Regions from separate parts of the Deinococcus sp. KSM4-11 genome, predicted to be linked through region 1. Evidence: riboswitches for the same ligand, from Rfam matches in the RefSeq annotation. Region 1 holds a riboswitch; each other region holds the start of a gene.
What was found. A riboswitch is a leader RNA that binds a small molecule or an ion and turns the genes downstream of it on or off. The one in region 1 is predicted to bind cyclic di-GMP.

Region 1 (7,667 bases):
TTCCACGCCGCGCCAGGCGTAGGGGCACAGGAAATCGATGAAGACGTCGGTCGTTTCAGACATGCGCGGAGTCTAGGCCCGCGCCGCGCCCAGAGCAGGGCCAGGGCACACACTGTTCGTGATCTTCAGGCAGCGGCCCAGGCGGCTTCGCCCGGCACGGGGCGTGTCATACAGGGCGGCTCCCGCTCCCCGGCCACACGCACTACGCTGCAGCCGTGACCAGACTGCTGCCGTTCGCCACGCTCACCCTCTGCGCCGTCCTCTGTGCCTGTGGGCGGGGAGGCACGCCGCAGGCCACCGCCACGCCCGCCAAGTCGCTGAGCGTCACCCTGAACGCCGGCAGCCGGGGGGATCAGCCGTGGACTTCCGGAGCCGGCACCTTCGCCATCTTCGCCTCCACCTCCACCACGCCCATCACGGCCATCGCCACAGCCAGCGTGAGCAGCGCCGGCACCGCCACCCTCGCGCTGCCCACGAGCGCCACCGGCATCGAGTCGAAGACCACCTCCTCGCCCAAAGCGGGCCTCGCCGGCCTGAGCGCCGGGTGCGCCTCGACCCTGACAGAAACGGCCCCGACCGCCCAGGCCGCGTACCTCGACTCGGCCGGGTTCACGTCGGCGCAGGGCGGCACGCCGCTGCGCGAATACACCGCCACCGTGAGCGGATCCATGCTGCGGTACCCGGTGTATGTCACCCAGGACGACACGGTGTCCGGCCAGCTGACCTGCGGCGCCGCCGCCCACACCGTGAACCTTCCCTACACGCGCGTCTGGAACGTCCTGGTCATCACCAACACCACCACCAGCGGCACGCATACGATCGGGCTGGACGACAGCGCCACCCTGCACTACGCCGTAAAGTGACCCGGAACAGCGCCGGGAAGCGCCGGTTCAGGCCTCACATGGCCTCCACGGCCAGCAGCCTGCCAAGCAGCAGCGGTCAGCTCCGCTGGGCGGCCTGTAGGTGCTGCGCGATGTACGCCTTGAGCCGGTTCACGTCGTTCGGCAGCACCTCGAAGACCTTCCTGGCGTGCTCGATGCCAGCGAAACGCTCGGGCCGTTCCGGCGTGCGCCCAACGGCCTCCTGCACGGTCTCCTCGAACTTGGCGGGCAGCGCGGTTTCCAGGCAGACCATCGGAACGCCGGGGCGCTGGTGGCGTTCACCCACCAGGACGCCATCGGCTGTGTGCGGGTCGATCAGGCGGGCGAAGCGCTCGTCGATGCTGCGGATGGTGCCCAGGCGGTCGGTGTGGGTGCTGCGTCCGCCGCGCAGGCCGCTGGCTTTCACGGCGTCCCAATGGGGCGTGCCGCGCAGGTCGACCGGGCGGCCCTGGCCAACCTCCTGCCACCAGCCGTGCGTCTGCGGGGCGTCGTTGCCGGTGATGGCGTACAGGTAGCGTTCGAAGTTGCTGGCCTTGCCGATGTCCATGCTGGGGCTGGATGTGGCGGCGACCTGCGCGGCGGGCCGGACGTGGTACACGCCCGTGGAGAAGAATTCGTACAGGACGTCGTTCTCGTTGCTGGCGACCAGCAGCTGCCCGATGGGAAGGCCCATGCTCCGGGCGAGGAAGCCGGCGAACACGTTCCCGAAGTTCCCCGAGGGCACGCTGAAGTCCACTTCTGTACCGGCGGGCAGGTTCAGGGCGAAGTAGGCCTTGAAGTAATACACGGCCTGCGCCAGCACCCGCGCCCAGTTGATGGAGTTCACGGCTCCGATCTCGAAGCGGGCCTTGAAGTCCGCGTCGGCGTTCACGGCCTTCACGAGATCCTGGCAGTCGTCGAACACGCCTTCCAGGGCGATGTTGAAGATGTTGGGTTCGGTCAGGCTGAACATCTGTGCCTGCTGGAAGGCGCTCATGCGGCCGTGCGGGGAGAGCATGAACACGTTCACGCGGCCCTTGCCGAGCATGGCGTACTCGGCGGCGCTGCCGGTGTCGCCGCTGGTCGCGCCGAGGATGTTCAGGCGCTCGTCACGGGCTTCGAGCACGTACTCGAACATGTGGCCCAGGAACTGCATGGCGATGTCCTTGAATGCCAGGGACGGTCCGTTGCTGAGTTCCAGCAGGTACAGGCCCGAGGTTCCGAGCGGGGTCAGCGGCGTGATGTCCTTGCTGTGAAAGACGTCCGGCGCGTACGTGACATGCAGGATCCTGCGCAGGTCGTGCTCGGGTACGTCGTCGATGAAGGGCCGCATGACCGCGAAGGCCAGTTCCGGGTACGGCAGGCCGCGCAGGGCCTCGAGTTCCTGCGGCCCGAAGGTGGGGATGAACTCGGGCATGGCGAGGCCGCCGTCCGGGGCGAGGCCCGAAAGCAGGACATCCGAGAAGCGGCCCAGGGACTGCGCGCCGCGCGTGGAAACGTACTTCATGGCTCTTTCCTCCCGTGCGCCGCGCGGCCCGGTCGGGGCGCGGCCAATGCTGCCCACTGTACCGAGTCCTGCGCCCGGCGGCCCACGCGGAAGCTAGGGCGCCGCACGAGACGATGGCCGACCGTACCCCAGGCCACACGACCTCACGGCGCACGGGGGCATGGTGTAAACGTTGTCATGGACAGCACATTCTGTCAGACGCTGGGCCCCACCCGCCGGCACCGTCTTCATGATGCCCGGCTCCGACCCCGGATCGTCCTGGGTCTGGCCCCTCTGGAACGGCATGCCTGTCCGGTCATCCGCCCGCGCTGGGTGCGGGAAATACCGATGGTCATGACCGGCCCGTGTGGTCGGCAGCCGACTTTAACAAACCACCATGTCCGATCATGAAGTCGGGCCAGTCTGGGCAGTGCGAGGCTTGTAAGAGGGCTTGCGGCAAGATCAAAGCCTCGCTGGAGAACCACCAGGCGGGAAGAAGCGATGAAGCGTGATCCTGTATGCGGGCACCTGGGACACGTGGAGCTAGTGGTGCGACCGGCTTTTCGACAGCCTTACTTTTGCCTTCCGGTGAAGGTTCGGCCCTATACTCTGCGGCTCACGCTGCAAGAGGAGTTCCCAGATGCTTCGACACGCCCATGCTGTCGCCCTGCCCCCAGATCCACAACCAGGCTGCGCCGCTCACCTGAGTGCCGCGCGCCGAACCCGCGTGCAGTGAGCCCGCGCCCCTGACCTGACCCCTGCGGTCAGCGTCCCCTGCGGCCACCCAGCACCGATCCGGAGAGCGGCTTCACGGCCGTTCCCAGCACCCCCGGCGTTCCTGACGACCGGCGCGGCGTGCTCCGTCGTTCCCACTTCACCGACCGTTCCGCCTTGAGTCCAGGGCGTGAGCCGGGCCGTGACCTGTTCCCTGGAGTCCACCATGAAAGCACTCGTCATCTCCGCCCTGATCGCCCTGTTCGCCACCAGCTGTGGCAGCATGCAGGCCCCCGCCCAGACCGTCTCGGGCCAGACGGTGCAGGGCGCGGCCACGACCACGACGGACACGCAGGCCCCGAAGGTCAGCATGATGATGTTCCCGCAGACGCTGCGGGAAGCGGGGAACGTGTTCTTCCAGCTGTCCACCCGTGACGACGTGAACGTGGCGCGGGTCGTGCTGAACATCGACGGGAAGCCCTTCGTGAACGACAACACGGCGTACAACTCCTACGCGAAATTCTTCGGGGCCCAGGACAATGGCAAGCACACGGTGACCGTGCAGGTGTTCGACAGCGCCCGCAACGTCACGGAGTACACGCAGGACTTTCAGGTGGACATCAGCAAGTAGGCCCGCGCCCGCGCGGTTACGTCATCGACTCCGTCACCGCAAGCCCACACCTCACCGGTTCCTCCGCGTTCCTGACGCCGGGCGGAACCGGCTTCCCATGGTGGGCGTGACAACTGTCACCCCGGGCGCCTGACACGCGGCACTGGGAACGCGGCGGGCCGGAGCGCACCCTGTGGGCATGACGAACGCGATCGAGCTGCGGAACGTGGACAAGACCTTCGGGAAGGTCACGGCCCTGCGCGGCCTGAACCTGGACATCCGCGCCGGGGAACTGACGGCGCTGCTCGGGCCGAACGGCGCCGGGAAGACCACGGCGATCTCGCTGATGCTGGGCCTGGGCGCACCCACGGCCGGGCAGGTGCGTGTGCTGGGCGGCAACCCACGGCAGGACGACGTGCGCCGCCGCATCGGTTCCATGCCGCAGGAGAGTGCCCTGCCGCCCGCGCTGAAGGTGAGCGAGGCCGTGGAACTGTTCGCGCGCTTCTACCCCGCCCCGCTGGCCGCGTCCCAGGCCCTGGCGCTCGCCGACCTGGGGAGCGTGGCCGGGCGGCGGGCGGGCGCGCTGTCCGGCGGGCAGAAGCGGCGGCTGGCCTTCGCGCTGGCCGTGGTGGGCAACCCGGAGGTGCTGCTGATCGACGAGCCGACGACCGGCATGGACGCGCAGAGCCGGCAGGCGTTCTGGGTGGCCGTGACGGAACTGAAGGACGCGGGCCGCACGATCCTGCTCACCACGCACTACCTGGAGGAAGCCGAGCGCGCCGCCGACCGCGTGATCGTGATGAACGCGGGCGCGGTGCTGGCCGACGGCACGCCGGAACAGCTGCGTTCCCAGGCGGGCGGCGCGCGAGTGCGCTTCACGAGCGACCTCGTGCTGGCCGAGCTGCACCGCCTGCCGGGGGTGGACTCGGCCGAGGTGGATGCCCACGGGCACGCGGATCTGCGCACCCGCACGCCCGAGGCGCTGCTGACCGCCCTGATCCGCCAGGGCACGCCCTTCACGGAACTGGAGGTCAGCCGCGCCAGCCTGGAGGACGCCTTCCTGAACTTGACCGCCACGCCTCCTGCCCAGACCAGCTCCTCTGCCACCAAGGAAGTGACCGCATGACCTCCCGCACTGTCCAGCCTGCCCAGACCGTCAGCCTGCCCACGCCCGCCCCCTCCGCCCGCCGCGCGCCGCTGCTGCCGGCGCTGGGCACCCTGGCCCTGGCGGAGCTGCGGCGCATGCTGCGCAACCCGATGTTCGCGGTGGGCACCATCGGCTTTCCGGTCATCTTCTTCTCGCTGTTCGGCCTGAGCGCCGTGAACGAGACGACGGATCAGGGGTTCAAGGTCGGGCCGCTGATCCTGGTGAACTTCGGCGCGTACTCGCTGCTCTCGCTGTCGATGTTCTCGTTCGGGTCGGCCGTGGCGCTGGAACGCACGGGCGGGTGGCTGCGGCTGCTGCGCGCGTCGCCCATGCCCACGGCGCTGTACTTCGCCGGGAAGCTGCTGGCCGCGCTGTGCTTCAGCGCCCTGAGCCTGGCCGTGCTGTACACCTTCGCGCACTTCACCGGCGGCGTGACCATTCCGGTGGGCCTGGCGCTGCTGCTGCTGGGCAAGCTGCTGCTGGGCATCATTCCGCTGATCGCGTTGGGCCTGTGCATCGGCTTCCTGGTCACGCCGACCGGCGCGCAGATCACCGCGAACCTCGTGAGCGTGCTGATGTCCTTCGCGTCGGGCCTGTTCACGCCGCTGGATCAGATGCCGGCCTTCGTGCAGAAGCTCGCGCCGTACCTGCCCGCGTACCACCTGGGCGCGGTCGCGCGTGGCACGGTCGTCGGTCAGACGTCCGGCGAGGCCACGCACTGGCTGGCGCTGGCCGCCTTCACGCTCGTGTTCGGCGCGCTGGCCGCGTGGGGTTTTCGTAAGGACGAGGCCCGCGAGCAGTGACCCGCGCCCGCCACACCGACCTCCCCGCTGACACATGCGGGGAGGGTACCCTGGTGGACATGAGGGGAGCGCAGCGCAGAACCGTGTGGGCATGGTTCCCGCTGCTGTGGCTGGTGTTCCTGGCCTATCCAGTGATCGGGTTCTTCGACCACCCGCGCCCCCTGGCGCACTGGGCGCTGTTCTGGAGCGTCATGGCGGGCTTCGTGGCCGTGTACGCGCGGGTGTTTTTCGTCCGGACGCCCGGTCACGCCACGCGCTGGGCCGTGGCGGGCTGGGTCTACGCCCTGCTAGCGTACGTTGTGCTGGCGCCCGTGATCGGGGGCACGGCTACGGCCTTCCTGATCTACGGCGGCAGCATCATCGGGTTCCAGGCGCGGGTGGGAGCGGCGCTGTGGCTGGCCTTCCTGAACGTGGCGATCATGGTGGCGCCCTTCTGGCAGGGGCGCTACGGCCTGGACGATCTGGCGTGGCTCGCGCCGAACATGGTGTTCACGCTGGTCGCCGCGTACGCCAACCACGCCTCGTTCCGGCGCAACATCGCCGACGCCCGGCTCGTGCAGGTGCAGGCCGAGAAGGAACGCCTCGCCGCCGACGCGGAACGCGAACGCATCGCCCGCGACCTGCACGACCTGCTGGGCCATACCCTCAGCGTGATCGTGCTGAAAAGCGAACTGGCGGGCAAACTCGCGGAACGCGACCCGGTTCGCGCCGCCGCCGAGATCCGCGAGGTCGAGCGCATCTCGCGCGAGGCGCTCTCGGAGGTGCGCGCCGCCGTCAGCGGCTACCGGGGCAGCGGCCTGAATGCCGAACTCGCCCGCGCGAAGGTCGCGCTGGACACGGCCGGCGTGAACCTCACGGTCACCCATGTCCTGCCGCCGCTACCGCCCGCCACCGAGCAGGCCGCTGCCATGCTGCTGCGCGAGGCGATCACGAACGTCGTCCGGCACGCCCATGCCCACGAGGTGCAGGTCAGCCTGACGCCGCACGGGCGCGGCTGGCGGCTCGTGATCCGCGACGACGGCGTGGGCGGCACGGGCAGCGAGGGCAGCGGCCTGACCGGGATGCGCGAACGCCTGCGGGCCCTCGGCGGCACCCTGGAGCGCGACGGCACGCGCGGCACCACGCTGAGCGCCACGCTGCCCGGCGAGGACAGCGGCGCAGCGGGCACAGCCCTGGTGACCGCGTGAGGGGAACGGAGTGCCGAGGATCGAGGCCCGTGTGATCCGCGTCCTGCTGGCCGAGGATCAGGCGCTGGTGCTGGGCGCCCTGTCGGCGCTGCTGTCGCTGGAAGATGACCTGGAGGTTGTGGGCGGCGCGCCGGACGGTGAGGCGGCGTGGGAGAAGGTGCAGGCGCTCAGGCCCGACGTGCTCGTCACGGACATCGAGATGCCGCGCCTGAGCGGCCTCGACCTCGCCGCCCGCGTGGCCCAGCTGATGCCGGACACGCGGGTGGTGATCGTCACGACCTTCGGCCGGGGCGGCTACCTGCGCCGCGCGCTGGACGTCGGGGCGCGCGGCTACCTGCTCAAGGATGCCCCGGCCAGCGAACTCGCGGACGCCATCCGCCGCGTGCACGCGGGAGGCCGCGCCATCGACCCGCACCTCGCCGCCGAGGCCTGGGGCGCGAGCGATCCCCTGACGGATCGGGAGCGGCAGGTGCTGCGCGCGGCCGAGGGTGGAGCGAGCACCGCCGCGATTGCCGTTACGCTGGGATTGTCGGAGGGCACCGTGCGCAATTACCTCTCGGAGGCCATCGGGAAACTCGGCGCGGAGAACCGCGTGGAGGCCGCCCGCACCGCGCGGGAAAAGGGCTGGCTGTAGGTTCAGACGCGGGCGCTTTCGTCCAGCTGGGCTGAGAGGCACCGGCGCCCGTTCGCCCCGTCCCCTAGAGTGGGCTTCGGATGACCGCCCTGGAGACGGACGTGAACATGTCGAGGGTGCGCGCCGCCCTGGAGGTGGGCCGTCCGGCGGAGGCGCTGCGGCTGCTGGCCCCGCTGCTGGCGGCCGATCCCGAGAACGCGCAGCTGTGGACGGCGCTGAGCGAGGC
Region 2 (7,667 bases), on a different contig from region 1:
TGGCGCAAGCAGCGGTGAGGTGGCGCCGGCCACCCTGGAAGCGGCGCTGCATGGTGCTCTCGCGGCTGGTGAGTTTCACCTCGTCTACCAGCCGCTTGAAGATCCCACTGGCCGTCGGCGCAGCGTGGAGGCGCTGGTCCGCTGGCGCAGCCGAACCTACGGCAATGTCACCCCAGATCACTTCATGCCGCTGGCGGAGCGCAGTGGGCTGAGCTTGCCGCTGAGCCACTGGACGCTCACCCAGGTCTGCATGGCGCTGGCCCAACTGCCGAGTCTCAGCGCGGCCATCAACCTGTCAGCCCGGCAACTCGCCGATCCGCAGTTGCCAGAGTTAATTCACCGAACAACAGCCGAGTTCGGTCTTGTCCCTTCCCGTCTGATGCTGGAAGTTCGCGAAGAAGTGGTGGCACGGACTCCAGAACGCGCCCGCAGCGCCCTACAAGCGCTCGGGGCCACTGGCGTGCGCCTGACCCTCGATGATTTTGGTGGAGGTCACGCCCACTTCGCGGGGCTGCAGACACTTCCCATCCACGCCGTCAAACTTGACCGGGCCCTGGTGCAGGGCCTGGAGCAAGGCCCTCGCGGCGCAGCACTGCTGGGGGCGGTGGCCCAACTGGCCCGCGCCCTTGACCTTGAGGTCATCGCCAAGGGCGTTGAAACCGATACCCAGAGAATTCAGTTGGGTGCTCTGGGCGTTGACGGCCTGCAGGGCTTTCTGGTCTCCCCCCCACTTGAACTTCAACACCTGTACAAATGGATTATGGATACTCCATAGGGTAATCGACTGGAACTGTGCATCCCAGCCTTCTCAGAAGGTGCATCGGGAGATAATGGCGCAGATACATCAGGGTCAGCAGCAGGCGGTGGGCAGCATCAAGCTTGGACTGTCGTCCCGCGCCAACCTGATGCCTCCGCCCCTCCTCTGGGAGGGACGTTCGGTGCGCGCACCCAGAGCGGTTCGAGGTGTTCGGCCAACAGGGTGAATTCCGCAGGGTTCAGGCCACAGAGTGACTCGAAGGAACGCGGCCGCTGGATGAGGCGCTGCAGTTGAAGCAGGACATCACTCTGTGCCAATCACCTCAACTGCGCAACGAGTCCTGGAACCAAGACCGCGCATACGGCGACCAAGCGCACGAATAAGACGTCCGGAGCGCGTAATGAAGGTGTCACGCGCTCTCTGGCCCAGCGCGGTCTCAACTGGCGCCGGTTTCCAGGGAAGAGCGGGCTGCAGGTAGGTGCAGGGGGCGACCGTACAGGTAGCCCTGCAGGAAGGTGCACCCAACGTCTCGCAGGGCCTGAGCCTGTTGAGTGGTCTCGACGCCCTCTGCAACCGTGGCCAGACCATAGGCTCTGGCAATAGTCACTACGCCGTGCATGACTGCTAGCGCATTCCGGCCGGCGCGGGTGGGTTCGCCGACCTCGGCGGTGAAGCTCCGGTCGATCTTCAGAATTTTGACGGGCAGATGGGCCAGCGCCGTCAGGCTGCTGTACCCCGTTCCGAAGTCGTCCAGTGCGGTGTGGATCCCCAGGTCGCTGAGCTGCTGAATGATTGAGGCGTAGCGCTCGGGCTCCAGCAGGCAACTCTCGGTCAGTTCCAGACACAGTTGGTGGGGCACAATCCGTGTCTCACGCACGACAGCCTCAATGTGGCTAACAAAATCGGGCTGCTGGAATTCCACGGCGCTGACATTCACCGATACCCGGCTGATCTGGCCGCGGCTGACCGCTTCTGCGGCAGCCCGCAGGACCCAGCGACCAATCGGTACGATGAGGCCCGACGCCTCGGCCAGCGGAATAAACGTCAGCGGACTGACCACCCCGGACGGACGCATCCAGCGCAGCAGCGCTTCGTGCCCCACGACGTGCAGAGTCCGGGCCTCGACCAGCGGCTGAAAGACCAGCCGAAGCTCGTCGCGCTCGATGGCGTGATGCAGCGCCGTCAACTGTTCGATCGCAATCGGGGTACGCTGATCGAGGTCGGTATTGAAGAAAGCGTACCCACCGCCGGCGCGTTTGACCCGGTACATGGCGGCGTCAGCCTGACTCAGCAGGGTGTCCGGTGTCTGGGTATTGTCCGGGTACAGACTCAGCCCAACGCTGCAGCGGATAAAGGTCTCCTGGCCGCCCAGACGGAACGGCGGATCGAACGCAGCCACGATCCGCCGGATCACGCTTTCGGCGTCTTCGGCTGAACGCACATCGGTCAGCAGGAGGGTGAACTCGTCGCCGCACATCCGGGCCGTCACATCGCTGGTGGCCGTCGCGTGTTTGAGCCGCTGCGACACCTGCTGCAGCAACTCGTCTCCCACCGCATGCCCAAGCGTGTCGTTGATCACTTTGAAGCGGTTGAGGTCGAGGAGCCCCACGACCACCTTCTCGCCCGAAGACTCAGCCCGCCGGCAGGCCTGGGTCAGCAGTTGCCGGAAATAGGCGCGGTTGGGCAGCCCCGTCAGCGTGTCATGCAGGGCCATGCTCCCAAGCTCCCGAACTGCCTGACGCAGGTTAAGTGCGTCCATGGTCATGGCGGCGAACGATTGCAGCAGGGCCTCCTGCTCAGCAGTGAACTCGCGCGGACGGTGGTCGAGTACGCAGAACGTTCCGAGCTTGTGTCCGTAGGGAGACAGCAGGGGCGCCCCAGCGTAGAAGCGCAGATGCGGATCCCCCGTGACGTTTGGGTACGCTTGGAGCCGCTGATCCTCGGTGGCGTCCGGAATAACCATCACACCGTCCTGGGCAATGGCCAGCGAGCAGAAGGAGATGGTTCTGGGGGTCTGGGCCTCGTTCATGCCGACCCTGGCCTTGAACCATTGTCGATCCTCATCCACGAAGGTCACCAGGGCCATGGGCATCTCGAAGAACTGTGAGGCCATGGTGACCAAGCGGTCGAATTGAGGCTCAGGCAGGCTGTCGAGGATGCTGTACGTGTACAGGGCCTCCAAGCGCCGCTGCTCCTCGCCAACGTCAACAATGCCGCGTCGACTTTTGATTCCGGAAAGTTCAGAGGAGTCCATAGCGGCACAATGGGCGCTGTCTCGTCACACATCTATGAATTCAAGATCATGGCTGAACATGTGCTCGGATCCACTCGTTTCCGAAGCGGCGACGCCCCTCGCCCTCATGGACAGGAGCAGGATCACCAGGTGATGGATCATGGAACTTACTGTTTCATACGACTTTTCCATCCGGTTACCCCTCTGAACGGAGGCAGACAGTGCTCAGGCGCCCTCGCCAGACTTCACGGATTGGTGATATCGCCTTCACTGCCTGGAACCAGTCAGATTTTTGTAAGAACAGAAACACAAGTATCTCCCCACTTCGTTCAGGGAACCGAACGGAGAGAAGCAATGAACCTCGTCCTGTAAGACCGGGCACCTCGGACGAGGGGAGCAAGTGGTGCGACCGACTTTTCGTCCTGCTGATAACCGTTACACAACGGTTTGCAGCCCTCATCCCCTGGAGCATTTGCTTCCAGACAGGAGTCCCTGATGCGTCACTTTAAGAGCTTTGCCCTGCTGTCCGCCCTGATGCTGTCCGGTGCTGCGTTTGCCGTTGATCCGGCAGACTCGACCGATGTTGCCATTACCAACGGTGCCTCTGACACCATCGTTGCCGCCCCTAGCGCAACGATGGCTGCTGGCGGGAAGACTGGCACGTCTTCTCTGTCCTGGACGACCGCGGCGGCTTCTCCTAATCCTCGCAAGATTGTGGCGAGCGTTGTGGGAAGCGACTTCAAGACGAACGTCATGTCGCTGAGCGTGGTGGCGGGGGCTATTGCTGCCGACGGTAGCTTGACTGGATCTGGCACCGCTGCTGATGCGCTGGTCTTGAGCCCCAGCAATCCGAGTGGCGATCTGATTACCGCCATTGACGCCTATGACGCCGGACACACTACCGTCAGTTACACCGCCTCTACCGCGGCTGCTGGCTTCGAAGACAGCACCATCACTGTTACATTCACCATCACTGCCGACGGCGTCTAAGCCTGATGAAGCATTGGAAGGGCAACCGACGTTGCCCTTCCAACGCTCTTTTTACTTCCGGAGGATCCATGCGCCACCGTACTTTCGTTCTCCTCGCGCTCCTGCCACTTCTGTCGGGCCCTGCTGTGGCCGCGACCGGGGTGGTGGGCCAGCTCCTCTACAGTCTGGGCGTCCGTCCGGGGCAGACCAGTCACCTCTCGATCACCCTCTCAAATACCGGCGCTCAGGCCGAAACCGTCGGGCTTAGCCTGGAAGACCTGCGGGTTACTCCGGCCAACACTGCCTTTCTGCCCGCAGGAACGCTGGACAGCAGCAACAGCAGCTGGATTACGCTCCCTGCCGCCGCGGTGACCGTCCCCGCGGGCAGCACCAAAACGCTCGACCTGAACATCAAGGTTCCAGCCGGAGCCACGGCCGGCAGCCACTGGAGCGCGTTGATTGTCCAGCCGCAGGGGGCCCCATCCGCCCCCAAAGCCGGGGTCAGCGTGAATACACGCTATGCCGTTCAGCTCATTACCACCGTCCCTGGGGGCGCTGCCAAGGTCAACTTTGCCAGGCCGCAACTGTCACGCAGCGGTGCCGATGTGAACCTGGGCGTCGATCTGCTGAATGACGGTACGGCGTCCATCGTTCCCGAGTTCCGTGCCGAGGTCTATGACGCGCAGGGCAAGCTTGTGGCGCAGGCGCAGGCCGGCAAGAAGCGGCTGTACCCGGGCGGCGGCGCGCACGTCGATTTCAAGCTGGGGGCACTGGCCGCCGCCAGGTACACCTTCGTGGTTCTGGCCAACGACGGCGTGAATCCGGTGATGGGTGCCCGCTACACCGTCAACGTCGGGAACTGACATGCGGGCTGCGGTGCTGACCCTGAGCCTGCTGCTCTCCAGCGCCGCGGGCATCCAGGTCGTCACACCCTCCGGGGAGCAGGCGATCCGAGCCGGTCAGCCGCTGACCCTGGTCTTTCAGCTTCACAACGACACCCAGACCGAATGGAGCGGCACGCCTGAGCTGCAGCTGCCGCCGGGCTGGCGCGCCCTGTTTCCGCCGGAAGCTGTACAGCTCCAACCCGGAAGCGACACCACCCTCCTGCTACCGGTCGAGGCTCCTGGCTCCGCCGCCGCAGGACCGTATGCGGTCAGTGTCATCGCTTCAGGCATCCAGGCCACGGCCGCTGTCCGCATTCCGCCGCGCCGGAACGTGACCATCCGCCCGGAGGACGAGGACACCCTGGGCCTGGATGGAAAGGTGACGGCCACCTTCGTGGTTCGCAACGATGGCAACGTTCCCGAAGTCCTCCGTTTCAGCGCAGATGCGCCGGCCCTCCAAGTCGGCACACCAGGGGCGACGCTGGCGCCTGGAGAACAGATGCGGGTCACGGTGGCCGGCACCTTTCCCTACAGCTCCAGCCCAGCGCGCCGCGTGACGCTGAAGGTTCAGGGCCAGGACGGCCTCTCGAAAACGGTCAGCGTCAACCGCCTGCTCCTGCGCACCGGAGTACCCCTGGAGGAACGGTCGCTGACCCTGAAGGGCCAGATCACGTTCGGTGTGCAGTCCAAAACCCCCTCAGACCTGAACCTGAGCGGGCGGCTCAGTGCGGATCTGCCGGGAACGTTCCGGTTCTCAGGATCGAAGTCCAGCTGGGCCGCGGACTACCAGGATCAACGGGTCACCTTCGGGGTGGGCTACCTTTCTACTGGCACCCTCCCGCTGCACCCGGGTACCCGGGTGATCGGTGTTAGCGCGGCGCTCAAGGGCATCAGCTGGTGGAGCAGCGCCAGCGCGGGCCTGCAGGGCAAGACCTTCGCTGGGAACGTCGCGCTGGGCTGGTCGGGTGCCCGGTCGAGTGTCGCTCTAGGCCTGGGCACGTCGGAGGCCGGCCAGACTGTGGCGGCGGACGTGGTAGGGCACGCCGATCACCTCCGCGCGCAGGTCAGTGGTGTGGTCGATCTCACGTCGCTGGCGCCGAAGGTGCAGGCCAGACTCGACTATGCCAACCGTCAGACTGCGGTGAGCCTCGGCGCCCAGTACCGGGCTACCGATTTCACCTCTCAACCGACCGCCGATCTCCGGATCATTGCCTCGGTTCGTGCCCAACTCGCCACCGGAGTGACCGCGTCGCTCTCGGGTGACTATCAGGTTGATCCCGTCACTCCAGGGGCCGCGGCCGCGTTCACCGTCGCTGGTCGGCTGGCATACCGGGGCAACAGCTGGGACACCTATCTGCGGATGACCGGTGGACAGACGACCGGCACAGGTCTCAGCTTCACCTCCTCCCGTTGGCGCTCCAGCCTCGCGTGGACACCCGCTGCCCTGACCTACCAGGGATCGGCTACCATCCCGGTCACCTCACGTCCTGCGGTGTCGCTCAGACTGCAGCCGACCATCACCACTACCCTGGATCTGCGCACCTCACAGCTGTTCACCTCGGCAGGTCTCCAGGCGAACTGCGACTTCCAGGGGGGCACGGCCAGCGTGGGCCTGACCTCACCCGCGTCCCAGGACGGCCCATGGATCGTGGTCGGAAGCACGACCATGAAGGTACACGAGGTGGATCTCAAGTTCTCCGTGCTCTCAGCAGTGGGAGCGGGGAAACCGCAGACCCACCTGAGCGCGGTAATGAGTGTTCCCCTGAACATCGCGACGGCGCCGCGCCCTGACGTGGGCAGAATCGTGGGCCGGATTCGGTATCCGGACGGACGACCGTTCGCGGGCCTCCGCCTGCAGGCCGGCAACCTAATGGCGGTCAGCGACGCCGCCGGCCACTTCGAGTTCCCAGCAGTTCACGAGGGAGACGTCGTCCTGACGCTGGTGAACCAGGATGACGCGGCCGGCTTCCATGCGCGCCCGGCCTTGCCCCTCAAGGTCGCGGTGCGTGGCGAGCAGGTCAGCAATGTGGATGTGCAGTTCTCGCCGGGGGCCACTGTCCAGGGGCAACTGAACCTCCACTGGCCTGCCCCTGAGCAAAGTACAGGAACGCTCATCGTGCCAGCGCCACCCGACATGTCCGAGCTGACCGTCCGTCTGACTGGTCTGGAAGCCAGCTATGAAAGCCGTGTCAATGCAGACGGTACCTTCCTGCTGCGTAATGTAGTGTCCGGCACGTATGACGTCACCCTGCTCACTCCGGAGGGAACAGGGCTTGGGACAGCCTCTCTGACCAACCGGGTAATGGTCGTCCCTGAAGATCAGCTGATGCTGCTTCCCTTGGAGGTGATTCCCACAACCCAGGACGTGCAGATTGAGGATGCGGGCGAACTGAACCTGAAATGAGTCTATATTGCGACCAGAGAACGGAGTGCACCGTGCAGACCAGAGTCGACCTGCTTCACCTCATGGCCCATCTCGACGAGCTCGCCGGGTCGTTTGTGGGGGGCTGGGTGTGTATTGAGCGCAACAACCGGCCCTGGCGAGCGCAGACCCTCCGGGACGTCACATCGGACACCCTCACGACTAGCAGTGGCCATGAATATGCGCGTGAGGATGGAAAATCGCGGTTTGATGGTAGGGACAACGGCAGGGACATATGCCTGCGTCCGTTGACGCGGGAACGGCTCGAGTACCTGATGGTGTCCGATGCCCTCAAGGCCGCAGAGAAGATGAAAATTGGCATGATGAGAAGACGCGAGTGGCAGGAGCTCGTTCCTGCAGCCTACCTTATTCTGAAGACGGCACAAACGCTCCAGGCCGTCG
Region 3 (7,667 bases), on a different contig from region 1:
CCCTCCTGCACGTCGGGCACCTGGCCCTGGCCGAACTGGTCGAGGGCCGAACCGTCATGCTGGTCGAGGGCGCCGGACAGGGCGTCCAGACCGCCGGGCTGCGTCGCGTTGCGGGTCAGCGCCCCGAGCAGCAACGGCACGGCCGCCTCGATCGCGGACGCCGTCTGCTGTGGAGAGGTGCCGAGCTGCTGCCCGACCGTCTGCTGCGCCTGCCCCATGCCGCCGAGCGTGTTGAAGATGTCCATCATGGTGGTGACCTCCAGTGAAATGACGTGCGGCTCAGCGTACTCCGTTCGCCCGTACGGGCGGGTTGAGCCGGCCCGCCTGCCCAGGCGTGTTGTGAGGCCGGGAGGCTGAGCCATCCGGCGTATTCCCCACAGGCCGGCCTGCCGCTACGTTAAGCCGTTCATAAGGCGCAGTCCGTGCCGCCCCGGAGGTTCCCCTGCATCCATCCGCTGCCCTCAGAGCCAGATCCTCGTCCAGCGTCGCGCTGTATGCCTCGGTGGCCCGGCTGGGTTTCCGGCGGCAGTTCGCGTACCCGCAGGCGGCCCTGTGGGGCCTGCTCACCAACACGTTTTTCGGGGTGCTGCGGATTGCCATTCTGGTGGCCCTGTTCGGCCGCCGGCCGCAGGTGGCGGGCTACACCGTGCAGGACGCGATCACGTATACCGGCATCACGCAGCTGATGATCGCGACGCTGGCCCTGTTCGGCTGGTACGACTTCATGCGCGCCGTCCACCGGGGCGAGGTGGTCACGGATCTGCTGCGTCCCCATGATCTGCTGGCCTTCTGGACGGCGCAGGATGCCGGACGGGCCGCCGGGCAGTTCGTGTTGCGGGGCCTGCCCATGCTGCTTCTGTTCACCGTGGCCTTCGGCGCGAAACTGCCGGTTGGGCCCGTCCTGACCGCAGTGAGCCTGCTTCTGGCGTGGGCGCTCAGTTTCGCGTTCCGTTTCCTGGTGAACAGCGCTGCGTTCTGGTCGGCGGACGCCGTCGGGATCGGCCGCTTCGCGTGGGCCTTGTGGGGGCTGGGCTGCGGCTTCCTGATGCCCCTGGCGTTCTTTCCGTCCTGGCTGCAACAGATCCTGGCCTGGACGCCCTTTCCCGGCATGCTGAACACCCCGGTCGAAGTGTGGCTGGGCGTGAAGACGGGCCACGCGGCCCTCGTGGCGGTGTGGACACAGGCCGCGTGGACGGTCGCACTGTTCTGGCTCGCGCAGGTCGTCCTGGCTCGGGGACTGCGCCGCCTGGAGGTCGCCGGTGGATAGGCCGGGAACCGTCCTGCTGGGTCACCTCAGGCTGTACGTGCTGCTGCTGCGTGCCCAGATGCGGTCGCAGGGGGTGTACCGCGTGTCCTTCGCCCTGGACGCCGTGGCCGCCGCACTGATCACCGGCCTGGAATACGCCGCCTTTGCGCTGGTGCTGCCCCGCTTCGGCACGCTGTCCGGCTGGACGCTCGGTGAGGTCAGCCTGCTGTACGGGCTTGCCGAACTGGCGTTCGTGCTCATGGACCTGATCTTCGGCGGTTTCGATGCCCCGAACCTCTCGGCGCACATCCGCACCGGCACCTTCACGACCTTCCTGCTGCGGCCCGCGCCGCTCCCCGTCCAGGTGTTCGGCTCGGATTTCGCGCTGCGCCGCCTGACCCGCGTGGCCCTGGCCACCGGCATCCTGGCGTACGGCGTGTCGCAGGTCGCGGTCGCGTGGACGCCCGGCGACGTGGCGCTGCTGGCGGGCAGCATCCTGGGCATGATCTGTTTTTTCGGAGGCCTGTTCGTGATCGGTGGAACCCTGACCTTCTGGACCGTGGACAGCGTGGAGGCCATGAACGTCCTCACGTACGGCGGGCGTGCCCTGATCTCGTACCCCATGGACATCTACGGCGCGGCCCTGCGCAAGACCTTCACGTACGTGCTTCCCGCCGCGTTCCTGTCGTACTTCCCGGTGCTGCACATCCTGGGCCGTTCCCTGCCAGATGGCCTGCCGGGCTGGGCCGCGTTCGTCTCCCCGGTCACCGGGCCGCTGATGCTCGCCGCCGCCTTTGCCTTCTGGACGGTGGGCGTGCGCCGCTACCAGGGCACGGGCACATGACCGGCGAGAAGAGTGGGCCCATGATCGACGTCCAGCACCTGTGCAAGACCTACCGTGTCCGCAGCGGCGGGCTGCTGCACGGCCGAACGCGCGTGCTGGAGGCCGTCCGGGACGTGAGTTTCACCATCCAGCCGGGCGAGATCGTCGGCTACCTGGGGCCGAACGGAGCGGGGAAGAGCACCACCATCAAGGTGCTGACCGGCCTGCTGGTGCCGGACAGCGGTGTGGTCAGCGTGGGCGGTCTGGTGCCGTGGCGCGAGCGGCGCCGTCACGTGGCCCGGCTGGGGGCGGTGTTCGGGCAGCGCACGACGCTGTGGTGGGACCTGCCGGTGCGGGACAGCCTCGACCTGCTGCGGCACGTGTACCGCGTGCCGCAGGGCCGCTTCCGGGAGAACCTCGCCCGCTTCACGGCCCTCCTTGATCTGGAGCCGTTCCTGGGCACGCCGGCCCGCTCCCTCAGCCTGGGCCAGCGCATGCGTGCCGATCTGGCCGCCGCCCTGCTGCACGATCCCAGCCTGCTGTTTCTCGACGAGCCCACCGTGGGACTCGACGTGGTGGCCCGCGAACGCATCCGCGAGTTCGTGGGCGTGATCAACCGCGAGCAGGGCGTCACCGTTCTCCTGACCACGCATGACCTGATGGACGTGCAGCGCCTCGCCGGGCGGGTCATGATCATCGACCAAGGCCAGCTCCTCTACGACGGCGCACTGGCCACCCTCCAGCAGCGCTACGGCGGGGCGCGGGAACTCGTCGTGGACTACGAGGAGGTACCCGCGACCCCGCACGTTCCGGGCCTAGAGGTGCTGCACGCCGCTGGCCCCCGCGTCCGGTACGCCTTCACGGGAGCGGCCGCCGCGCCCATCGCCCGCGTGACGGCCCACGCCCCGGTGCGTGACCTCACGGTGCAGGAACCGGACATCGACACGACCATCCGCCGGATCTACGAGGGCGGCCTGCTGAGCCGGTGAGGGGGCTTCAGCCCCCCGTTGCCACAAGGCAGGAGGTCAGACAATTCGGGCAAGTCGACACCCGGCGTGACCGGCGGGCCACTACAGTGCCGGCATGCCTCCGGAAGTCGTGACGGTCATCCTCTGCGTCTTCAACGGCGAGCGCCACCTGGACGAAACCATCCGCAGCGTCCGCGACCAGACCTACCCGCACTGGCAGCTCCTGATCATTGACGACGGCAGTGCCGACCGGAGCCACGAGATCGCGCAGCGCCACGCCCTGGAGGATGCCCGCATCCGGGTGATCCAGCAGGCCAACTCAGGCGTGCGGGTGGCCAGAAACCGCGCCATGGAGCTGGCAGACACGCGCTGGGTGGCCCTGCTTGATCACGACGATGTCTTCCTGCCCACCAAGCTGGAGCGGCAGATGACGTACCTGGCTGCCCACCCGCACCTGGCCGCCCTCGGCACGTACGGCTACCGGATCGGATCGACGGGTGGCCGCCTCGGGTACTTCGATGTGGGCCCCAGGGATGAAGTCCAGTACCGGCAGCTGATGGATCAGCACGCCATCATCTACCTGCTGGCGGCCAGCGTGGTCTTCGACCGGACGCTGGCGCTGTCAGTGGGCGGATTTCCACTGCTGACCGCCGCCGAGGACGTCGGCCTGTGGAGCCGGATGGCCGACCATGCGCCCGTGCTGGCCCTGCCCGAGCGCCTCGTGAACTACCGGGTGCATTCCGGCAGTACGAGTGGCCGCAAGCTGCACCTTCAACGCCTGGAACTTGAATTCATCCGGCGCGGCAACCTCCGGCGCCATACCGGTCAGCAGGGACTGGCCTTCGAGCAGTTCATGGCCGAGTGGCATGCTGAACCGGCCGCCGCCCGGCGGGCCTTCGAGCGGGAGTCCGCCAGCCTGAATGCCTACCGGATCGCTGGGGGCCTGCTGGCCGACCGGCGGCCCTCCGGCCTCGTGTGGCTGGCCCGCAGCATCGCGCTGAATCCAGCCGGACGCCTGCGGCGCGTGGCCACCCAGCTCAACCTGTGGGGCCGCGTTCGTCGCCGCTCCCGTCCTGCTCCACCGGCCCCCTGAGGTCACGGCGCAGAACCGGGGCGGCGGGCTATCGTGGCGATATGGGCAGAGGACTCCAGACGCGAATGCTGCGGCCCCACGGGTGCCCGATCCAATGACGGAGCCGCTGCGCCCGGATCACTTCGATGCCGATCCGGTTCGTCTGGCACGTGACCTGCTTGGAGGGACGCTGATCCGCGTCACGGCGCAGGGCGCCCGGCTGACGGGCAGGATCGTGGAGGTCGAGGCGTACGACTGTCCACGCGATCCCGCGTGTACGGCCGGGCGCTTCCATGCCGCGCGTTCCGCCGACATGGCCATCGCGCCGGGCCACTGGCTGTTCTGGATGGCGCACGGGCACCCGCTCCTGCAGGTGTCGTGCCGCCCCCTGGGTGTGGCCGCCAGCGTGCTGATCCGGGCCATCGAGCCGCTGGAGGGGCTGGGGCACATGCTCACGAACCGGCCCGTGACGCGCGAGCGTGACCTGACGAACGGCCCGGCCAAGCTGGTCTACGCCCTGGGACTGGAGCCTGCGCGGGTGGCCGGAACCGTGGTGAATAGTTCGGCGCTGCACCTGCACCGGCCACCGGTCGCCGTCCCAGACGGAGCGGTCGAGGTCACGGCCCGGATCGGCATCCGGGAGGGCCGCACCCTGCCGTGGCGCTTCGTGCTGAGGGGAAACCCATGGGTATCGCCCGCGACACCGAGCATGGAACTGGCCTCGGTGCCGGCCGACTAGATCAGGCCGCCCGCGTGGGGACGCGGGCGGCCTAGTCAGCACGGGATCAGTGGAAGCTGCTGAGGGTCGCGCTGGAATCGCCCAGGGTGAAGGTCAGGCTGCAGCCGGCCATGGCGTCGTTGTCGGCGCTGATCTTGGCGCTGACGCTGACGTCGTTCTTGCCGCCGGTGGTCAGGATCATCAGGGCCTTGGGGACATTGGCGTCACCCTTGCCGACTGACACGCTCTTGGCCTCCAGCGAGTAGGTGCTGGTGCCCACGCCGGAGTCCGTGCGGGTCGCCGCGATGTTGAGGTTGGGCGTGGCGCTGAGGGTGACGGCGCCCGCCTTGTTCGAGGAGTCCCACACCGACACGGCGAAGGCATCGACGGTCAGCGTGAATGAGGCAGGCATCGCGCACGCGCCCGTCATGACCACGGACTTCAGGCTGGCCTTGATCTCGGCGGCGTAGGGCTTGATGCCTAGCGGAATGGACGAGGTATCGAGGTCGTCGAAGGAGCCGGCCGGGATGGTGGAGCTGGTGTCGTACTGGATGGACGTGCCGACCCGCTGGACGGTCAGCGGGCTGGAGCTCGTGAGCGTCGCGCCGTTCAGGTGGGCGGGGTTGCTGATGGTCTGGGGCGGGATGGCGGCGCCGACGATGCTGCCGCAACTCGCCAGCAGGGGGAGGCCGGCGCTGAGCCAGGCCAGGGTCTTGAGCTTCATGGGTTCTCCTCGTTCGGTCTCACCATTGGCTCGCTTCGCCCCAGGTGACCGGGTAGGGGGCGAAGGTCATGGCCTCCGAGGGCATCGGGTGACGGACGTCACCGGCCAAAGTGAACCTCTGGTTGCTGCCAGTCTGTCGACGGGGCTCTGACAGGATTCTCACCCAGGCGCCAGCCGCCTGCCAGACGGCCTTTCACGCACCCCATCACCCTGTGTGGAGACGTCCCGACACTGGACGGAAATATGATAAGCGTCATACTCTGAACCCATGACAGCCCGGAACCCCTCTCCACGCTGGAGACCATGATGACCTCACCGCAGCGCACCCGCACGTATACCTGGGGCGACCCCCTCGGCGGCGCGGACGCGGCCCGCCGAATGAGCGGCCTGGACTACCTGCGGGCCATGGCCCGCGGCGACTACCCCGCTCCACCGATCGCCGACAGCCTGGACTTCACGCTCGCCCAAGAGGACGACATCCAGCCGGGCAGGGTCACCTTCCGCATGACCCCGCAGGAATTTCACTACAACCCCATCGGCAGCGTCCACGGCGGCGTGTTCGCCACGCTGCTTGACTCCGCGCTGGGCTGTGCCATCCACACGCGGCTGCCCGCCGGCGTCGGCTACACCACCCTGGAACTCAGCGTCCGGTACCTGCGGCCCCTGCTGGCCGGCATGGGCGAGGTGCGCGCCACCGCCGAGGTCGTCAGCGTCTCCCGGCAGATCGCCACCGCCGAGGCCCGCCTGCTGGACGCCGGGGATCGCCTGTGCGCCACCGCCACCACCACCTGCCTGATCCTGCGCCCCGAGGCCGCCCGCCGCGAAGGAGCCACGCCATGACCGAAACCGATCCCCGGATGCTCAGCACCACCGACACGCTCATCGACCACCTCGGTATTCAAATGCTGGAGGTCAGCGGCACCCGCGTCGTCGCCACCATGCCCGTCGAGGCCCGCACCCATCAGCCCATGGGCCTGCTGCACGGCGGGGCCAGCGTCGCCCTGGCGGAGACTGTCGCCAGCCTCGGCGCCCACCTCAGCGTGGCCGACCAGGGCTTGACCGCCGTGGGGCTGGAAATCAACGCCAATCACCTGCGCGGCGTCCGCAGCGGCCTCGTCACGGCCACGGCCACGGCCATCCACCAGGGCCGCAGTACCCAGGTCTGGCAGATCGACATCGTGGACGGGCAGGGCCGGGCTGTCTGTACGTCGCGCTGCACGCTGGCGATCATTCCCGCCACGCGGAGCTGATACCTCTCAGGAGGGGAGGCTCGTCATGCAGGCCGTGCCAGGAGCGCGGCCACTCCCTGCACGGCCGTCAGGGTGCCCGCCTGCACCTGAAGCCGGACGGCCTGCAGGCGCTGCGTGTCCAGCCCCTCCCGGAAGGCCCGCCACGCGGCCTCGCGCAGCAGGTCGTCGAACCACTGGGCAGTCTGCGTGTGGCGTTTTGCCGTCAGGTCGGTGGCGTGCGTATAGCGTTCCACGGTCTCCCATACGGCCTCCAGCCCCTCGCCGGTCAGGGCGGAGGCCCGCAGCGCCACGGGCCGCCACGGCGCGGCATGCGGCGTGAGCAGGGTCAGCGCGGTGCGGAGTTCCGTCTGGGCGCGCACCGCCGCCTGAGGACTGACGTCGGCCTTGTTCACCACGCAGATGTCGGCGAGTTCCATGATGCCGCGCTTGATGCCCTGTAACTCGTCCCCGGCGTTCGGGAGGGTCAGCAGGACGAACAGGTCCGTCATGGCGGCCACCTGCGTCTCGCTCTGGCCCACGCCCACGGTCTCGACCAGGATCACGTCGTATCCGGCGGCCTCGCACAGTGTGATCGCCTCGCGGGTGCGCCGGGCCACGCCGCCGAGCGTGCCGCTGCTCGGACTGGGCCGGATAAAGGCACGGGGATGCACGGTCAGGCGCGGCATGCGCGTCTTGTCCCCCATAATGCTGCCGCCCGTACGTGCCGAACTGGGATCCACGGCCAGCACCGCCACCCGCCGTCCCTGATCGGCCAGCCGCACGCCCAGCGCCTCGATGAAGGTGCTCTTGCCTACGCCCGGCACACCCGTCAGGCCCACCCGCACGGAGTTCCCGGCGTGCGGCAGCACTTCGGCCAGCAGCGTCTG

Region 2: linked by a shared signal. The riboswitch ahead of E7T09_RS20330 (hypothetical protein) and the one ahead of E7T09_RS21520 (Ig-like domain-containing protein) in region 1 are both predicted to bind cyclic di-GMP.
Region 3: linked by a shared signal. The riboswitch ahead of E7T09_RS05780 (hypothetical protein) and the one ahead of E7T09_RS21520 (Ig-like domain-containing protein) in region 1 are both predicted to bind cyclic di-GMP.

What each region holds. Positions count from the first base shown of each region.
Region 1 is NZ_SSNX01000012.1:51,698-59,364, reverse strand. Features, by position in the region: gene E7T09_RS21535 (DsbA family protein) at 1-63, opposite strand, end outside; gene E7T09_RS21530 (hypothetical protein) at 216-863, shown strand; gene thrC (threonine synthase) at 940-2,367, opposite strand; cyclic di-GMP riboswitch class II at 2,832-2,916, shown strand; gene E7T09_RS21520 (Ig-like domain-containing protein) at 3,287-3,691, shown strand; gene E7T09_RS21515 (ABC transporter ATP-binding protein) at 3,870-4,796, shown strand; gene E7T09_RS21510 (ABC transporter permease) at 4,793-5,620, shown strand; gene E7T09_RS21505 (sensor histidine kinase) at 5,680-6,807, shown strand; gene E7T09_RS21500 (DNA-binding response regulator) at 6,839-7,441, shown strand; gene E7T09_RS21495 (lipopolysaccharide assembly protein LapB) at 7,522-7,667, shown strand, end outside.
Region 2 is NZ_SSNX01000010.1:85,507-93,173, reverse strand. Features, by position in the region: gene E7T09_RS20340 (EAL domain-containing protein) at 1-775, shown strand, start outside; gene E7T09_RS20335 (bifunctional diguanylate cyclase/phosphodiesterase) at 1,194-3,011, opposite strand; cyclic di-GMP riboswitch class II at 3,329-3,414, shown strand; gene E7T09_RS20330 (hypothetical protein) at 3,486-3,980, shown strand; gene E7T09_RS20325 (hypothetical protein) at 4,124-4,822, shown strand; gene E7T09_RS20320 (NEW3 domain-containing protein) at 4,824-7,247, shown strand; gene E7T09_RS20315 (hypothetical protein) at 7,280-7,667, shown strand, end outside.
Region 3 is NZ_SSNX01000001.1:1,151,704-1,159,370, reverse strand. Features, by position in the region: gene E7T09_RS05810 (DUF937 domain-containing protein) at 1-248, opposite strand, end outside; gene E7T09_RS05805 (ABC-2 family transporter protein) at 503-1,267, shown strand; gene E7T09_RS05800 (ABC transporter permease) at 1,260-2,090, shown strand; gene E7T09_RS05795 (ATP-binding cassette domain-containing protein) at 2,111-3,058, shown strand; gene E7T09_RS05790 (glycosyltransferase family A protein) at 3,153-4,130, shown strand; gene E7T09_RS05785 (DNA-3-methyladenine glycosylase) at 4,225-4,848, shown strand; gene E7T09_RS05780 (hypothetical protein) at 4,895-5,551, opposite strand; cyclic di-GMP riboswitch class II at 5,554-5,637, opposite strand; gene E7T09_RS05775 (PaaI family thioesterase) at 5,855-6,391, shown strand; gene E7T09_RS05770 (hotdog fold thioesterase) at 6,388-6,801, shown strand; gene meaB (methylmalonyl Co-A mutase-associated GTPase MeaB) at 6,825-7,667, opposite strand, start outside.